3 regions of the Rhizobium sp. NZLR1 genome follow, and region 1 is predicted to be linked to each of the others. Evidence: predicted binding sites of a transcription regulator. Region 1 holds the regulator's gene; each other region holds the start of a gene.
What was found. The regulator HrcA, encoded in region 1, represses chaperone genes, less so after heat shock. The targets are predictions, from matches to a motif close to GTTAGCACTCNCNNNNNGNGAGTGCTAAC.

Region 1 (3,276 bases):
ATCAGTTCCTGGATCTCGCGGATCTTGCCGGCATTGTGGCTGGCGACGACGATGGTCTTCGTTTCAAGCTTGCGCATTCAGATGTCCTGTTCGATGCCCCAGATTTTCGCCTCCGCGCATTCCAGGCTGTTGCCCTCAGGATCGCGGAAATAGATCGAGCGGCCGCCATTCGGCCAGTGCACTTCGGATTCGATCGCCACGCCGGCCGTTCTCAGCCGTTCGGCCATCGCATCGATGTTGCGGCCGGACACCCGAAAGCAGGCATGGCCCTGTCCGGTCGTGCCGTGCGGCGGCACCTGCAGGGCATCCCGCGCCGGCGGCTTCACCGTTTCCTCAGGATTGAAGATCAGCAGAACGCCGGGGCCGCAGCGGAAGAAGACATGCCGGTTGGCGGCGCGGGCGATCTTTTCAAGTCCGAGAACGTCTTCGTAGAACGTCTCGGCCTGATCGAGATCGCGTGCATAGAGCGCCGTTTCCAACATGCCTTCCAGCATGGGGTTCATCCTTCGACGGCTTGCTTCTGCAGCGCGACCAGTTCGCCGATGCCGTTTCTGGCAAGCTGCATCAGCGAGGTGAATTCGCCCTCGCTGAACGGTGTGCCTTCGGCCGTGCCCTGGATCTCGACGATCCCGCCGGTGCCGGTCATCACGAAGTTGGCATCGGTCTCGGCCGAGGAATCTTCGAGGTAATCGAGATCGATCACCGGCTGGCTGGCGAAGATACCGCAGGAGATGGCGGCGACATGATCCTTCAGGACCCGGTCGACCTTGATCATGTTGCGGCTTTCCATCCATTTCAGGCAGTCGTAAAGGGCGATCCAGCCGCCGGTGATCGAAGCCGTCCGGGTGCCCCCATCGGCCTGGATGACATCGCAATCAAGCGTGATCTGCCGTTCGCCGAGCGCCTGCAGGTCGACGACGGCGCGTAGCGACCGGCCGATCAGCCGCTGGATTTCCTGGGTGCGGCCGCCCTGCTTGCCGGCGGCGGCCTCGCGCTTCATGCGTTCACCGGTCGCCCGCGGCAGCATTCCGTATTCGGCCGTGACCCAGCCCTTGCCGGAATTGCGCAGCCATGGCGGCGTCTTTTCTTCGAGGCTGGCCGTGCAGAGCACATGCGTATCGCCGAATTTTACCAGGCAGGAGCCTTCCGCATGCTTGGAAAAATTGCGCTCGAACGAGACCTTGCGCATCTGGTCGATTTTTCTGCCTGAAGGCCGCATTCTTATCTCCTGGGGTTTGTTGACCGCTTCTACGATTGGCGGCGCTCATTTGCAAATTCCCTTTTGCCACGGCTGCGAGTTTGACTTACTTTCGGGAAATATCATCAGCGCGGGTTCGAGAGGTTCATGGGCATCAGGTCGACATCGGTTTCGGATGCCGTTGCTGCGCTCGACGAGCGCTCCAGGGAAATTTTTCGCCGCATCGTCGAGGGTTATCTGGAGAGCGGCGAGCCGCTCGGTTCGCGCAATCTGTCCCGCCTGCTGCCGATGTCGCTGTCGCCGGCCTCGGTGCGCAACGTCATGAGCGATCTCGAGGATCTCGGCCTCATCTATTCGCCGCATACCAGCGCCGGCCGGCTGCCCACCCAGATAGGCCTGCGCTTCTTCGTCGATGCCTTCATGCAGGTCGGTGATCTCTCCGCCGAGGACCGCGCCAATATCGATCGGCAGGTGCGGGCCGAAAGCGGCGGCAATCCGGTGGAATCGATGATGAACGAGGCAAGCCGCATGCTGTCCGGCATTTCGCGCGGCGCCGGCCTGGTCATCACCTCGAAAAGCGATCCGGTGCTGAAACATGTCGAGTTCATCCGGCTTGAACCGACAAAGGCGCTGGCCGTGCTCGTCGGCGATCACGATCAGGTGGAAAACCGAATCATCGAGCTGCCGGCGGGGGTCACCTCCTCGCAGCTGGCGGAGGCGGCGAATTTTCTCAATGCCCACATGTCCGGCCAGACCCTGCCGGAGCTCCGCAAACAATTAAGCCAGCTGAAGGATAACGTCCGTCACGAGCTCGATGCCCTGTCGCGTGATCTCGTCGAGCGCGGCATCGCTGTCTGGGCCGGCAGCCCGGACGAGGGAAAGCCGACGCAGCTGATCATCCGCGGCCGCGCCAACCTGCTCGAAGGCCTCGCCGGCGCCGAGGATCTCGACCGGCTGCGCCTGCTGTTCGACGATCTCGAAAAGAAGGACAGCCTGATCGAGATCCTCAATCTCGCCGAAACCGGTTCGGGCGTGCGTATCTTCATCGGTTCGGAAAACAAGCTCTTCTCGCTGTCAGGCTCCTCGCTCATCGTCGCGCCCTATCGTGACGATGACGATCGTATCGTCGGCGCCGTCGGCGTCATCGGTCCGACGCGGCTCAATTATTCCCGCATCGTGCCGATGGTGGACTACACCGCCCAGCTCGTCTCCCGCCTTTCGCGCAATCCCCTTTGATGCCGCTTTGACGTCGCAGCCCTTCAAAGTTCGACAGCGTCCGTTGGGCATCTGACGAGAGTGGCGCTGTACAGGCGCAGAATTTTCGCTTCTTTGTCACGCAGACTTGATTTTTTTCGGTCAAACCTCGATATCGGGCGCATCTGAAGACACCAACCGGAGACCGTCATGACCGATGACACGACGAAAAACGGACCTGACGCAACTGCGGCCGATGCCGCAGCCGACGCTGCCGCCTACGTCGAGAACGATATTGCGCAGGAAGAGGCCACCCAGCCGGACCCGCTCGAGCTTTTGAAAGCCGAAAACGGCGAACTGCGCGACCGCTATCTGCGCCTTGCTGCCGAGATGGACAATCTGCGCCGGCGCACCGAGCGCGAGGTCAAGGATGCCAAGTCCTATTCCGTCGCCGGTTTTGCCCGCGACATGCTTGCCGTCTCGGACAATCTGCGCCGGGCGCTGGATGCCATCCCGCCAGAGCTCAAGGACGCGGCCGATGCCGGCCTGACGACGCTGATCGAGGGTGTGGAGATGACCGAGCGCGCCATGCTGTCGGCTCTCGAACGCCATGGCGTTCGCAAGCTGGAGCCGGTCGGCCAGAAGTTCGACCCGAATTTCCATCAGGCGATGTTCGAGGTGCCGAACCCCGACGTGCCGAACAACACCGTCGTCCAGGTCGTGCAGGCAGGCTTTTCCATCGGCGAGCGAGTGCTGCGCCCAGCCATGGTCGGCGTTGCCAAGGGCGGCCCGAAGCCGGCCGAAGCCGAGACCAATTCGGTCTTCGACGAGAAGGACGCCTGAGGTTGCCGTTGTCCTCTCTTCAAGAGACGGACATCCAAAAA
Region 2 (3,276 bases), 1.0 Mb from region 1:
TGTGTGCCACGTGCTGAATCGAGTTGCGCAGGGCGTCGAAAGACGAAAGCCACCTCGTTTCCGAAGGCTCGGTTCTTTGCAATGCAGCGTCGGATTTCGCCAGCGCGCCAGCCTCGATGAAGAACAATACCTGGAACATGCCGTCATGGCCGACAAAGCGCACAGCATTTCTCACCGAATCGAAGCTGCGGCTTTGGCTCAGAAAAGCTAGCGCCATGGTTGAACCGGCGGGATCTCACAAGCACTCCGGGCGGCGTCCGACAGCCTCAGCCATTCCTTCCGATATCCTATGCTGAGAAGATTGAAGGACATCATGTCTCTCCTGGCCTCCGAACGGCTCTTGCCGATCATGACATGGTCGGCGTGCACTGGAACGCTCGCAGAGACACGATAGACGGTCCACGAACGGGCGGATTCGATCCGGCGGTCGTGTTCGATCTCCATGGAGTAGCGGCCGTGCGCACCACATTTGCTTTCCCATGTGCAGACGGCAAAGGCATTCCGTCTTCGTTCGGCTTCGTCTTCATGGCTGTTCACGATGTCAACCTTTCGTCATTCGGGCCATTGCCAAACGTCCTCTCGATCAGTGTTGCGCCGCTGCCGGCGGGCGATAGGTTTACCGGTTCCAGGCTATCTTCCGTCGCGACCCGCTCATGACGTTCATCGTCACTGCGGATGCGGTATTGCAGCACATTTCCTCTCAGAGGCAGCGTGGCGGTAATGCGGTATGTGTCGGGGAGCTTGGAGGGGACTCCTAAGAACCTGACCTTCAACCGGACAGTCTGCCCCACCTTGAAGATATGTGTTGCTTCCTCGCGTCGGATTGAGCGTCCATTGCGTTGCGGGATGCGGGTAGCGGTCATGACGGTTTGTGGTCCTTTTCGAGTGCGCTTTCGAGATCTGACAGGTGGATTGGCACCATCTGCTGCGTCGAGCTCTGCCCGGCGATCGCCGGCAGGTGGATAAAGGCGCCGACCCGTCGCCAGGCAAGCCTGGAAACGCTATCGATCAATTCCTCATCATAATCGACGCGGTATTCTCCAGCTGGCTGCGCCCCGTCGAAACCGGGCAGGCGGAATGGAGACGAAAAGCGGACGACCGTTTGTGTGGTGCGACTTGTCACGGCTGAGGCCTCCGCAGGAATACATCGATGCGTTTCCTGTATCGTTGGGATCCGAACCGGACGACCTCGAGGCTGCCGGTACATCCGCGGTCAGCGCCGAGCTCATTCCGGATCGGAATAGGCGAAATCAACGCCGGAACGACGTATAGATCGCATCGAGAATTCAGTGGTGATGGCGGGTCGTAGGTCTCTGACACCGCGAAGCCAAATCGGCCAAATCGACGAGGCCAATCATTGCGCCTCGATTGAGTTTAAATCAAGATAAATTCAGAATTATCTATGAAAAACGCTAAATTAACTCTTCGCTCACCCAGATAAATGGAGCGCGATGGCTTGAAAAATTCTATCCATTTCCTGATTATTACAAAATATCCCGTCGGATTGATTTCATGAATTTTTCAAAAAATTTCCCGCGCGAACATTATTTCTTGGCACTCCTATCAATCGAGTGCCACGAGAGTTATTTATAGGCTGCAGCCGCCATAAGCGCCGGCAGCAGAAAGATCTCTATGAAATTCCGTTCACTTCACGACCGCGTCGTCATTCGACGTGCGGAAGGCGATGTCAAATCCAAGGGCGGGATCATCATTCCAGACGCCGCTAAGGAGAAGCCGCAGCAAGGCGAAGTGGTCGCGGTCGGCCCCGGCCTGCGCGACAAAAACGGCAATCTGGTCCCGCTCGACGTTAAGGTCGGTGATCTCATTCTGTTCGGAAAATGGTCGGGGACGGAGGTCACGATCGATGACGAAACCCTTCTGATCATGAAGGAAACCGACATCATGGGCATTGTCGAAAAGATCGGAGAGGCCTCTCAAAAAGCCGCCTGATCGATCGCATTCCGATCCGTATCTCAAGACCGAACTCGACGTCGTTGAGGGCATGCAGTTCGACCGTGGCTATCTCTCGCCCTATTTCGTGACCAATGCCGAGAAGATGCGCGTGGAGCTGGAGGAGCCCTACATCCTCGTTTACGAGAAGAAACTCGGCAGCTTGCAGTCGATGCTCCCGATCCTGGAGGCCGTCGTGCAGACCGGCAAACCGCTTCTGCTCATCTCGGAGGACGTCGAAGGCGACGCACTGGCGACGTTGGTCGTCAACAAGCTGCGCGGCGGGTTGAAGGTCGCGGCCGTCAAGGCGCCAGGCTTCGGCGACCGCCGCAAGGCCATGCTGGAAGACATTGCCGTGCTCACGGCCGGCCAGATGATTTCCGAGGATCTAGGCATCAAGCTTGAGAACGTCACGCTCGATATGCTCGGCCGCGCCAAACGCGTGCTGATCGAAAAGGATAGCACCACGATCATCGACGGTTCCGGCGAGAAAGCGGCCATCCAGGCCCGCATCCAGCAGATCAAGGCGCAGATCGACGAGACCACCTCCGACTACGACAAGGAAGAACTGCAGGAACGGCTGGCGAAACTCGCCGGTGGCGTTGCGGTCATCCGCGTCGGCGGCGCGACCGAGACGGAGGTCAAGGAAAAGAAGGACCGCATCGATGACGCGCTGAACGCCACTCGTGCCGCGGTCGAAGAGGGCATCGTGCCCGGCGGCGGCGTGGCACTGTTGCGCGCGAAGTCGGCGCTAACGGGACTGACCGGGGAGAACGCCGACGTGACAGCCGGCATCTCGATCGTGCTCAGGGCGCTCGAGGCCCCGATCCGGCAGATCGCCGACAATGCAGGGTTCGAGGGCTCGATCGTCGTCGGAAAACTCGCCGGCAGCAATGATTACAATCAGGGCTTCGACGCACAGACGGAGACCTATGTCGATATGATCGAGGCCGGCATCGTCGATCCCGCCAAGGTCGTGCGTACGGCTCTGCAGGACGCCGGCTCGATTGCAGCACTTCTGATCACCGCCGAGGTGATGATCGCCGACATCCCCGCAAGAGACTCTGCCCCTGCAGCCGGAAGTGGCGATATGGGCTATTGAGAACACCTGAGCCGTTTGGCCAGGGTGGTCCGACGGTGGAACCCGAACAACAGAGAGGGAGAATTCCAATGTCCATGCAGAGCAGCAGTAAGACATCGATCACCCAGCGTTTCGACAGTTACCAGCCATCCAAAACGTTACTCGTCTGGGCCTGCGTCGTCACAGCGATCGCCACGATGATTATCGGCTTCAGCTGGGGAGGTTGGGTCACAGGCGGCACGTCG
Region 3 (3,276 bases), on a different replicon from region 1:
TTGCCCACTTTTGATTGCTTCTACGCCCGCTGATGATGCGGGCGTTTTCGTTTCAAGATAGTGAGAGCTTATCTCATTCAACTTCACGCTTTTGCGAGATATGGAGCTATGGCTCCCGCGCATACCTGCACTGCAGCATTGAGACTGTTAAATCCGCGACGATAGCATATCTTAATCCTCATCGAAGCAATGCACCTCCTCCCGCAGAGCTTCGTGTTTCAGACGGCCCACTCCTCCTCCCAAGGGACGTCTATTGGAACAGCGGCACTCCTCCTCCCAGTCGTTGTTCGGTTCTTTTTGAAAGCCTGCCGCACCTCCTCCCGCGGCAGGCTTTTTCGTTTTGGGACGGGCGTTCGTCGGTGTCGCTTGGCAGTTTGAGGGGTAATTGGGGACGAGAGCACCGAACCCCACTTGAAAACCCCTCAGCGGCTCGTATTAGGCTGACTGTGCAGCAGCTCCGGCCCCTGGTGCGGTGATCCGTGTCAGGGAACCTTGCCAAACATCGCGAACGTTTCGTGCTGCCACGGACCATTCAGATGCCGCCACGGATCAAGGCCGACAATCTCGATAGGATGCGGTCGAAATTCTCTCACGAGCGACACGTGCAAAGTATCCGCTACCAACCTCGTGACCTTGTTCTGGATCGTGATGTGGGGCTGCCACTTCTGCATGTCCTGGCCACCCAACCAGGGGATGAACTCACCCCGCAGCTTGGCGTGGATGCCCTGAAGGTCCGGGCTCGCAATCGTGAAGGCAACGCCAGTGCCGAGATGACGAAGGCACTGACGTCGGCTGTGATTGGGCTATATTTGGCTGAAGCCTATTCGCCAGGCAGGTGTTCGATACGGTCCATGCCCTGAGCAAAGAAGGTTTGTCATGCTCCGAGATAGCACGTCGCACCGGATATGGCCGACACAGCATCGCGAAATGGCTGACTTTCGAATCCCCACCCGATCGACGCAGGGCTGCACTGCAGCCCACATTCCCTTTATACTTCGAAGCGTTTCTTACCCAGTGTTGGAAAGATGGCAATCGCTGCGGGCGGTATCTGTTTCACGATATCAGGCATACATACGCGCCGATGCATGAGAGCATATACATCTCACGTCGATTTCGACCCTTCTTGCAGACTTGGCCCTAGCGATCTAGGTGCGCTACCGCGTACGGTCTTCGACCGCGCTGCAACTCAATGGGCTCGACAAATACCGGCATGACACGAATCCTCGCTGGCACTCTCAACGCAAGACTGCTAAGGTGAGGTATCGGGATTGGCCATTCGGCCGCGACCCCGTTGAGGAACCCCAAAATGATTAATACCATTTTCCGGCCGCTGCACGACCGCGTCGTCGTGCGCCGTATCGAGGCTGAAGCCAAGACCAAGGGCGGGATCATCATTCCCGACACCGCCAAAGAGAAGCCGCAGGAAGGCGAAATCGTCGCCGTCGGCACCGGCGCACGCGACGAGAGCGGCAAGATCGTTCCCCTCGATGTCAAGGCGGGCGATCGCATCCTGTTCGGCAAGTGGTCCGGCACCGAGATTAAGTTCAACGGCGAAGACCTGCTGATCATGAAGGAAGCAGACGTCATGGGCGTCATCGCCTGATCTTCGGCCGCTTCCTTATTTCCTTTTGACGAAGACCATGGGGCCAATGGCCCGGGAGTTATTCCATGTCTGCGAAACAGATCAAATTCGGCCGTGATGCACGCGAGAAGCTGCTGCGGGGCGTCGATATTCTTGCCGATGCAGTGAAGGTCACGCTCGGTCCGAAGGGCCGCAACGTCGTGATCGACAAGTCCTTCGGCGCACCGCGCATTACCAAGGACGGCGTCGCTGTCGCCAAGGAAATCGAACTGGACGACAAGTTCGAAAACATGGGCGCCCAGATGGTCCGCGAAGTCGCTTCGAAGACCAATGACGTCGCTGGCGACGGTACCACCACAGCTACCGTTCTCGCCCAGGCGATCGTTCGCGAAGGCGGCAAGGCCGTTGCAGCCGGCATGAACCCGATGGACCTGAAGCGCGGCATCGATCTCGCCGTTACCGCGGTCGTGAAGGACCTGCTGGCCAAGGCCAAGAAGATCAACACATCGGAAGAGATTGCCCAGGTCGGCACCATCTCGGCCAATGGCGAGAAGGAAATAGGCCAGTATATCGCCGACGCGATGCAGAAGGTCGGCAATGAGGGTGTGATTACCGTCGAAGAAGCCAAGACCGCCGAAACCGAGCTCGAAGTCGTCGAAGGCATGCAGTTCGATCGTGGTTATCTTAGCCCCTATTTTGTCACCAATGCCGAAAAGATGGTGGCTGAACTGGAAGATGCCTATGTGCTGCTGCACGAAAAGAAGCTCTCCAATCTGCAGGCCATGCTTCCTATCCTGGAAGCAGTCGTCCAGAGTGGCAAGCCGCTGCTCATCATTTCCGAGGACGTCGAAGGCGAAGCTCTCGCGACGCTCGTCGTCAACAAGCTGCGCGGCGGCCTCAAGATCGCTGCCGTCAAGGCTCCTGGCTTCGGCGACCGCCGCAAGGCCATGCTGGAGGATCTGGCGATCCTGACCGGCGGCACTGTCATCTCCGAAGACCTCGGCATCAAGCTCGAAAACGTCACGCTCGAGATGCTCGGCCGTGCCAAAAAGGTCTCTATCACCAAGGAGAATACTACCATCGTTGATGGTGCGGGCACCAAGGCGGATATTGACGGTCGCATCGGCCAGATCAAGGCTCAGATCGAGGAAACCACCTCCGACTACGACCGCGAGAAGCTGCAGGAACGCCTTGCCAAGCTCGCTGGCGGCGTTGCCGTCATCCGCGTTGGCGGCTCGACGGAAGTCGAAGTCAAGGAAAAGAAGGATCGCATCGACGACGCGCTCAACGCCACACGCGCGGCTGTTGAAGAAGGCATCGTTCCAGGCGGTGGCACAGCTCTGCTGCGCGCTTCCATCGTCCTCGATATCAAGGGCGAGAATGACGACCAGAACGCCGGTATAGCGATCATCCGCAAGGCACTTCAGTCGCTGGTTCGCCAGATTGCCGAAAACGCCGGTGACGAAGGTTCGATCGTGGTCGGCAAGATCCTGGAAAGCAATACCGACAACTTCGGTTACAACGCTCAGACGTCTGAATATGGCGACATGATCGCCATGGGCATTGTCGATCCGGTAAAGGTTGTGCGCACCGCCCTGCAGAACGCGGCTTCGGTTGCCGGCCTGCTGGTGACCACAGAAGCCATGATTGCCGATCTACCGAAGAAGGATGCTACCGGCGGCGGCATGCCTGAC

Region 2: the regulator HrcA is predicted to act here: its motif matches at 1,551-1,579, upstream of J3O30_RS07080 (co-chaperone GroES).
Region 3: the regulator HrcA is predicted to act here: its motif matches at 1,226-1,254, upstream of groES (co-chaperone GroES).

The regions. Positions count from the first base shown of each region.
Region 1 is NZ_CP071632.1:378,480-381,755, forward strand. Features, by position in the region: gene rdgB (RdgB/HAM1 family non-canonical purine NTP pyrophosphatase) at 1-77, opposite strand, end outside; gene J3O30_RS01890 (VOC family protein) at 78-503, opposite strand; gene rph (ribonuclease PH) at 500-1,219, opposite strand; gene hrcA (heat-inducible transcriptional repressor HrcA) at 1,346-2,434, shown strand; gene grpE (nucleotide exchange factor GrpE) at 2,603-3,235, shown strand.
Region 2 is NZ_CP071632.1:1,405,290-1,408,565, forward strand. Features, by position in the region: gene J3O30_RS07065 (DUF1488 domain-containing protein) at 1-217, opposite strand, end outside; gene J3O30_RS33710 (hypothetical protein) at 208-537, opposite strand; gene J3O30_RS07070 (hypothetical protein) at 534-863, opposite strand; gene J3O30_RS07075 (hypothetical protein) at 860-1,123, opposite strand; gene J3O30_RS07080 (co-chaperone GroES) at 1,633-1,950, shown strand; partial or broken gene groEL (chaperonin GroEL) at 1,976-3,052, shown strand; gene J3O30_RS07090 (hypothetical protein) at 3,121-3,276, shown strand, end outside.
Region 3 is NZ_CP071633.1:542,549-545,824, forward strand. Features, by position in the region: partial or broken gene J3O30_RS33345 (ISL3 family transposase) at 826-1,066, shown strand; gene groES (co-chaperone GroES) at 1,307-1,603, shown strand; gene groL (chaperonin GroEL) at 1,669-3,276, shown strand, end outside.